DNA from 2 places in the Nonomuraea sp. B19D2 genome. Region 1 is predicted to be linked to the other one. Evidence: riboswitches for the same ligand, from Rfam matches in the RefSeq annotation. Region 1 holds a riboswitch; the other holds the start of a gene.
The links. A riboswitch is a leader RNA that binds a small molecule or an ion and turns the genes downstream of it on or off. The one in region 1 is predicted to bind thiamine pyrophosphate.

Region 1 (3,877 bases):
CCAGGACGACCTTGGCGTTGCCGTACCGGTTGACCAGCCACGGCGTGAGCGTCGGGGCGAGGATCACGTCGGCGGCCGCCGCCAGCAGGGCCAGGCCCGTCTGGATGGTGGACCAGCCGCGCAGCTCCTGCAGATAGAGCGTGACCAGGAACTGGAAGCCGAAGAACGAGGCGGTGAGCAGGGCGGCCAGCACGTTCGCCCGGACGAGGGCGCCCGACCTGAGTATGCCCAGGCGGACCAGGGGGCGGGCGGAGCGGCGTTCCACGGCCACGAAGGTCCCGAGCAGCGCCAGGCCACCGAGGAAGGCGGCCACCGTCAGCGGCCAGCCGTCGGACGGGTGCTCGAGGCGTACCACCCCGTAGACCAGCAGCATCATCGCGCCCGTGACGCTCAGAGCGCCCGCCGCGTCGAAGCCGCCGCCGCGAGACTCGGAAGGGGAATCCTTGAGCAGCGGGATCGCGGCGAGGAGGATCACCAGCGACAGCAGGACGGGCGCGAAGAAGACCCAGCGCCAGCCGAACGCGGTCAGCAGGCCGCCGATCACCAGCCCGAGCGCGAAGCCGCCCGCCGCCGTGCCGGCGTAGATGAGCAGGGCCCGGTTGCGCCGCGGGCCCTCGGGGAAGGTCGTGGTGAGCAGGGAGAGCCCGGCCGGGGTCATGAACGCGGCGGCCACCCCCGTGACGAACCTGGCCACCAGCAGCACCCACCCCTCATGAGCGAATCCGCCGAGCCCGGAGAAGGCCAGGAACACCCCCAGCCAGAGCAGGAACATCCGCCGCCGGCCCAGCAGGTCGGCCGCCCGGCCGCCGAGCAGCATGAAGCCGCCGTAGCCGAGCACGTACGCGCTCACGACCCCGCTCAGCACCCCCGTTGACAGCCCCAGGTCAGCCCTGATGGACGGGAGGGCGACGTTGAGCATGGCCACGTCGATGCCCTCGAGAAAGATGGCTCCGCACAAAACAATCAGCACGCCCCAAGAGCGAGCAGGCATAACAAACTCCCGGTTACTTCTAGGCATTTCGGTTCTCTCTTGTAACCGGACACATCATCAGCCAACATGAAATGTCATGGAAGAAGGCACTTCGGAATCACTCGGTTACTGCGACAGCACCGTGGAAGCCGACTACGACGTACGCCAGTGGGACACCCGCGAGGACTGCGAGGTCCGCCAGATACTCGACCGCATCGCGGACAAGTGGTCGCTGCTGGTGATCGCCCTGCTCGACTGCCAGAGCCTGCGCTTCACCCAGCTCCGCCGCGAGATCGACGGCGTCAGCCAGCGCATGCTCAGCGTGACCCTGCGCCAGCTCGAGCGCGACGGCCTGGTCAGCCGCACGGTCCACCCCGTCGTGCCGCCCAGGGTCGACTACGCGCTGACGCCGCTCGGCCGTACGCTGCACCAGACCATAAAGGCGCTGGTCACCTGGACGGAGGAGCACCAGCGGGAGATCGCCGAAGCGCGTGCCGCCTACGACTCGCGTGTTGATGGCCTCACTCCGTGAGGCGGGCTCGGTCGCCAGATGCCGCCGCCTTCCCCCGTCGCTCCTTCGTCGCTCCTCCTCCAGGCGGCGGCGCTCCCTCGCCGCGAGATGATGGAGTCATGACCGTTCCTGAGATCGAAGCCAGTGCCGTTCCCGACGACGCCTACCTGCTCGACGTCCGAGAGCAGGACGAGTGGGTCGCCGGGCACGCGCCGGAGGCTGTCCACATCCCCATGACCCAGATCCAAGGGCGGGTCGACGAGGTGCCCGGCGACCGGACGGTCTATGTCGTCTGCCGGGTTGGCGGCCGGTCCCTGCAGGTCGCGGCCTGGCTCAACCAGCTCGGGCGCGACGCGGTCAACGTCGGTGGCGGCATGCAGTCGTGGGAGTTCGCGCGTCGCCCGATGGTCAGCGAAACGGGGCAGACGCCCTTCGTGGCCTAAAAATCTTCTCAAAGCACATGTAAAGCCTCCCTGTGGCGTTTCTGCCGCCACTAGGGCATGATGAGGGCGCCAACTTCAGATCGTCGCGGGAGCTCGGGGTTCACCGGGCTGAGAGGGCAGCACACGATCCGCTGCCGACCGCCTGAACCTGTCCGGGTAATGCCGGCGTAGGGAGTGTGCGATGACGCATGTCGCCGACGAAGTTCCCCTGACCCTCGAGGGCAGGCCGCCGAAGACGCTGGGCGTGCTCGACCAGGGTGCGCTCTGGGCGAACCTCGGCGTGAGCCTTCTGGGCTTCTCCGGAGCGCTGCTCCTGCTCGACCCGCTCGGCGGCGCCCCGCTCAGCCTGGCCGCCGCGCTGGTGGCCGTCGTGGTGGGCAGCCTGATCGGCACGGCCATGGTCGGCCTGTCCGCCATCCCGGGCACACGGACGGGGGAGCCCGCGATGGTGCTGCTGCGGGGGCTGTTCGGCGCGCGGGTCTCGTACGTGCCCACGGTGCTGAACATCGTGCAGATGATCGGCTGGGGCGCGTTCGAGCTGTGGGTCATCGCCAAGGCCGCCGGTGCCATCTTCGGCGCGGTGCCGTACGCGGTGTGGGTGATCGCGGCCGGAGCGCTGACCACCGCGCTCACGATCTGGCCGCTCGGGTCGGTGCGGATCCTGCGGCGGTACGTCACCATCGGCGTGATCGTGTCGCTGGTGTGGTTCGCCTGGTTCTTCCTGACCCGGGCCCCCGTGCACACCGGCGGGTCCTGGGCGGCGTTCGCCCCGGCCGTCGACTACGTGATCGCGCTGTCGGTGTCGTGGGTGCCGATGGCGGCGGACTTCGCCCGGCACTCCAGGTCGAGCGGGGCCGCGTTCACCGGCGTGGTCGGCGGGTACACGTTGGCGCAGGTGGCATGCCTGGGGCTGGGCGTGTACGCGGTGGCCATGGCGGGGGCGGACGCGGTGCTGGCCGATGGGACGTCGGTGTTCGGCCCGTTCGTCGCGGTGCCGCTGGGCGCGCTGTTCTTCGCGATCCTGGTGCTGCGCGAGACCGACCAGTCGTTCGCCAACGTCTACTCCACCACGGTCTCGCTGCAGAACCTGATGCCGCGCGTGGACCGGCGCATCTTCTCCACCGCCATCGGCGTGCTGACCGTCGCGATCGCCCTGTTCGTGGACGTCACCTCGTACGGGGCGTTCCTGGGGGTGATCGGGGCGGTGTTCGTGCCGATGTTCGCGGTGCTGGCCGTGGACTACTTCGTGCTCGGCGGCTCGCGCGGCTGGAACACCGCGGAGAACGCGCCCGCGCGCTGGTCGAGGCTGGTGCCGTGGGCCCTTGGCTTCGTCGCGTACTGGCTGACGACCTCCACGCCCACGGTCCCGAAGTGGGACGCCTTCTGGCAGTCGGCCCGCGAGGCCATCGGCTTCACCCGGCAGCCGTGGATGAACGGCGCGCTCGGCGCGGCCGTCGTGGCCGCGCTGGTGGCGCTGCTCATCGGCTCGTTGACGCGCGCTTCTCGACGTTGAGCAGGTGCTGCTTGGCCGTGGGGCCGCCCGCGTAGTCGCCGAGCCCGCCGTCCTCGCGCACCACCCGGTGGCACGGCACGATCACGCACACGGGGTTGGAGGCCAGCGCGTTGCCGATCGCCCGCAGCGCGCGCGGCCTGCCGATGCTCGCGCCGATCTCCTCCAGCGTGGTCGTCGTGCCGTACGGGACCACCGTCGTCTTCTGCAGCACCGTACGGGCGAACGGCGTGGCCAGCGTCAGGTTCACCGGTGTGGCGAAAGCCCGCAGGCGGCCGGAGAAGTATGCGTCCAGCTCCCTGCGCACCGGGTCGAGCCGGCGCGCGTCCGGCCCGATGAACGTGCCCACATGCCTCGTGAGCAGCGCGAACACGTTGTTCTCCGGCTCGAAGCTGCACGCCACGATGCCCTTGCCCGTCACCGCGAGCACCAGCCTGCCGACG
Region 2 (3,877 bases), on a different contig from region 1:
AGGCCTCGCGGTGGCTCGGGGACGCGCTGCGGCTGGCCGAGGAGCTCGGCGACGCCCACCGCGAGGGCTGCGTGTCGATACAGCTCGGCCGCCTGTACGACCTGGTCGCCGAGTCCGAGCGGGCCATGCGCTACCAGGGGCACGCGCTGGACATCTTCGAGTCGCTCGGGGACCGGCACTGCGGCGCGTACGCGATGCGGAACCTCGGCGGGCTCCAGGTGGCCAGGGGCGACCGGTTGGACGGCTCCGACCAGCTGGAGCGCTCGCTGATGATCTTCCAGCAGCTCGGTGACCGGAGCGGGGAGGCCGACACGTACCAGACACTGGGCGAGCTGTACCGCTCGTCCGGGCGTGCCGCGCTGGCCCGGCACTACCTGCACCAGGCCCTCGAGCTGCGCAGGGAGCTCAGCGACTCGTACGCGTGACGGCGGGGTGTCAGGCGAGCCACTGCGCCGTGGGCCAGGTCTCGAGGCGCCAGGCGCTGTCCCAGAACATCCACTCGTACTCGGTGGCCCGGCAGAACGCCTCCTCCATCGCCCCGCGCGTCCCCGGGTCGGCGAGCTCGGCCAGCCGGTCCACGAGCGCCTTGGCCTGCTCCACCGAGGCCGCGAAGGACGGGTCGGAGTAGGTGGATATCCAGGTCCGGTACGGGTGCCCGGCGGCACCCGCCGTGCGTTCGAGCAGCGCCGCGCCGACGTCCTGGTACACCCAGAAGCACGGCAGCACGGCGGCGGCGAGCACCGGCAGCGGGGCGGCGAGCGCCGTGGCCTGGAGGTAGGAGGAGTAGGCCAGGCAGGTCGGCGAGGTGGCGATGCCCGCCGTCTGCTCGGCCGTCAGCCCGAACTCCTCGAGGTAGCCGGCGTGCAGGCCGCGCTCGACGACCAGCGCCGTGTGCGCGCTCTGGGCGAAGAACGCGGCGTCGGCCGGGTCGGTGGCGCGGGCCGAGGCGGTCGCGAGCACCTTGGCGTACGCCACCAGGTAGCGCCCGTCCTGGACCAGGTAGAACGCGAAGCGGTCCCGGTCGAGGGTGCCGTCGCGCAGCGCGGTGTTGAACGGGTGGTCGTGGATCGCCTCGAGCAGCGTGGCCGTGCGCGTCCAGATCTTCTCGGAGAAGGTCACCGATGACGTCCCTTCGCTAGTGCGAACTAGATCAGGTTCGACGGGTGTGATCTCAGCCCGGCGCGCCGGGCACCCCGCGTCGCGGGCAACGTTAGCAGACGGCGAGATGACCGGCGCTCGCGGCCGGCCTCCGTGCCCAACGGCACCAAGCCGGGCATCGGATCCCCCACTACTCGCACCTGGTGTGACCGCTTCAATCGATGATCGCGGTGACTTCGGCCTCGATGAGGATGCCGGGCTCGAAAAGCACGTCCACCCCGATCAGCGCGGCCGGCGGCGTGGCGATGTCGAACTCGCGGGCCGCCTGTTCGATGCCCGCGTTGAAGGCGTCGTACATCTCTCTCTTCCAGCCTGCGGCGTACCACGTGAAGCGGACGACGTCGTGGAACGTCGCTCCGGCCGCGTCCAGCGCTTTGGCGACGTTGCGGTAGACCTGGGTGACCTGCCCTGCGAGGTCGCCCGGTGCCACGAGCTCGCCGTTCTCGTCCCAGGCGACCTGTCCCGCGATGTGGACCTGCCTGCTCCCCCTCGCCACCGCGACGTGGTGGTAGAGCGGGACTTGGACATGCCTGTCAGGGTTGATGAGCGAAACAGCCACGAGATCTCCTGATCGGTTAGGTGATCGAGGCGCCGGAGGGCGCCCGTGCTCTCTTGCGGTTACTCAGAAACCATAGGAGAGTGTTCGCTGACGTGGAAGAACGCACTTTTTAGAGACTGGGGAACCTGATGGTGACCAAGCAGTTCGCGGGCACGGCTGACGAAGCGGACCTGAGGCGCGCGGACTCCCTGGCGCGGGAGATCTTCTCTGATGTCGCCAACAAGTGGGCGTTGCTTATCATCGAGACTCTCGGTGAGCGCACCCTCCGCTTCATCGAGCTGCGCGACGAGGTCGAGGGCATCAGCCACAAGATGCTCACCCAGAACCTGCGCATGCTGGAGCGCAACGGCCTGGCCGAGCGGAAGGTGCATCCCACTGTGCCGCCGCGAGTCGAGTACACCCTCACCGAGCCGGGCCAGGCCCTGCGCGCCACGGTTGATCTCATCTGCGGCTGGACCCACCAGTACTTCGGCCACATCGAGACCGCCCGCCGGCGCTTCGACGCCTGACGGCTCCCCCACCCCGACGCCGGTGCCCCTAGCAAGATCGGCGTCCATCATCGGCGTGTTGAGCGTTCTGGACGACGGCGCCCACGTAGCAGTTCGCCGCCGAGCAGGGCCGCGCACGCCCCGGCAGTCAGCAGCCCACCAGCGAGGAAGGTGCCCCGTACATCGGCGAGCGGCAGGACCAGTCCCCCAAGCGCGGCACCCGCTGCGATGCCGGCGTTGTAGGCACCGGAGTTCGCTGCGAGCGCGATGTCCGTGCGGCCCGGGGCGCAGTGCAGCATCGCGTTCTGCGTGGTCATGAACACCGGCCCGAGTGCACCGCCCATCAACACCAGGAACACCACCGCCGCCACCGGATGAGCGCCGAACGCGTACAGGCCGAGCATCCCCACCGCCTGCGTGGCCACGGCGGTGGCCAGCGCGGACTGCGCAAAGCGGTCCAAAAACGCCGCGGTGATGCTCACTCCGGCCAGACACGCGACACCGAAAACCACGAACAGGGCGCTGACCGCGCTCGGGGAGAACCCGCTCACGTCGCCCAGGAACGTCACGATGTAGGTGTATCCCGTGAACGCCCCGGTGGCGGACAAGGTCCCGGCCGCCAGCACCGTCCAGAACCGCCACACGTCGGGACTGGTCGCGTAGGCGGCTGGCTCTTCTTCCGGACGCGAAGTCGGTAGCAGAACGGCGATCGTCACCAAAGAACAGAGCCCCAGAGCCGCCAGCATGGCGATGGGCACCTGCCAGTTACTCTGCTGGCCCAGCCAGGTCCCAGCGGGAACGCCCAGCACGAGAGCGAGCGAACCAGCGACGGACAACGCCCCGATCACACGCCCCCGGACCTCGGGCGCGAACAGGCCCACCGCGACCGGCCCCATTACGGCCCAGAACAGCGCCTGGGCGAGCGCGGTCAGCAGCCGCGCCACCAGGAGCAGCCAGTAAGAGGGGGCCAGCGCCGCAACAAGACTGGACACCACGAGCGCGGCCAGCAGTCCCGTGAGCACATAACGTCGGGGCACGGCCCGCACGACGTGGGCGATCGGCACCGATGCGACGGCCACCGTCACGCCGTAACCGGTGACCAGGAGACCGACCGCTGACAGGGACACCCGCAGGTCTTCGGAAATGAGCTCCAGGAGGCCGACCGGCAGGTTCTCCGCGGTGTTGAAGGTGAGGGCGGCCAGCATCAGGGCGCCGAGCACCGCCAGCCTGTGCCATGGAGCCGGTTGTCGGGGGATCGTACGGTCTCTTCCTGTCCTCGCCCGTTGCACCTGCTCAGTGGCACTGTCCATGCACGTACCTCAGCAGGCTCACCAGTCCCGCTGCAACAGGATTCAGAGGGCCGGCGGATCAGTCTTCCCTGCCTATGGCTGGGGCAACGTCAGGCATTTCTGTGTCCCCCGATCGGTGAGCGGATAAGGCACGTGATTTTCGTCCACCGCGACGATCGCTCCGCCGGCCGGGAAGCAGTCCTGAGTCACCGACCCCACGCCTTGGGCGCGGTTGTAGTAGACCCAGAGGGGACGGGCGGGATCTTCCGTATCAGTGCGGTAGACGTTGTCGGCGAGTTTGATGGACTTCCCGCAGTAGTTGATCTGGCCGTAGGGCTGACCGGTGGGTGCGGCGCGCGGGATGAAGATGTCGTTGCGTTCGA

Region 2: another riboswitch for thiamine pyrophosphate. It lies ahead of tenA (thiaminase II); the one in region 1 lies ahead of ABN273_RS28180 (purine-cytosine permease family protein).

Annotation. Positions count from the first base shown of each region.
Region 1 covers NZ_JBEFAK010000016.1:105,255-109,131, reverse strand. Annotated here, with positions in the region: gene ABN273_RS28195 (MFS transporter) at 1-970, opposite strand, end outside; gene ABN273_RS28190 (winged helix-turn-helix transcriptional regulator) at 1,068-1,502, shown strand; gene ABN273_RS28185 (rhodanese-like domain-containing protein) at 1,601-1,924, shown strand; TPP riboswitch at 2,000-2,115, shown strand; gene ABN273_RS28180 (purine-cytosine permease family protein) at 2,106-3,437, shown strand; gene ABN273_RS28175 (methylated-DNA--[protein]-cysteine S-methyltransferase) at 3,403-3,877, opposite strand, start outside.
Region 2 covers NZ_JBEFAK010000041.1:46,812-50,688, reverse strand. Annotated here, with positions in the region: gene ABN273_RS45620 (AfsR/SARP family transcriptional regulator) at 1-425, shown strand, start outside; gene tenA (thiaminase II) at 436-1,119, opposite strand; TPP riboswitch at 1,111-1,206, opposite strand; gene ABN273_RS45610 (RidA family protein) at 1,313-1,717, opposite strand; gene ABN273_RS45605 (winged helix-turn-helix transcriptional regulator) at 1,846-2,226, shown strand; gene ABN273_RS45600 (MFS transporter) at 2,274-3,425, opposite strand; gene ABN273_RS45595 (hypothetical protein) at 3,588-3,877, opposite strand, start outside.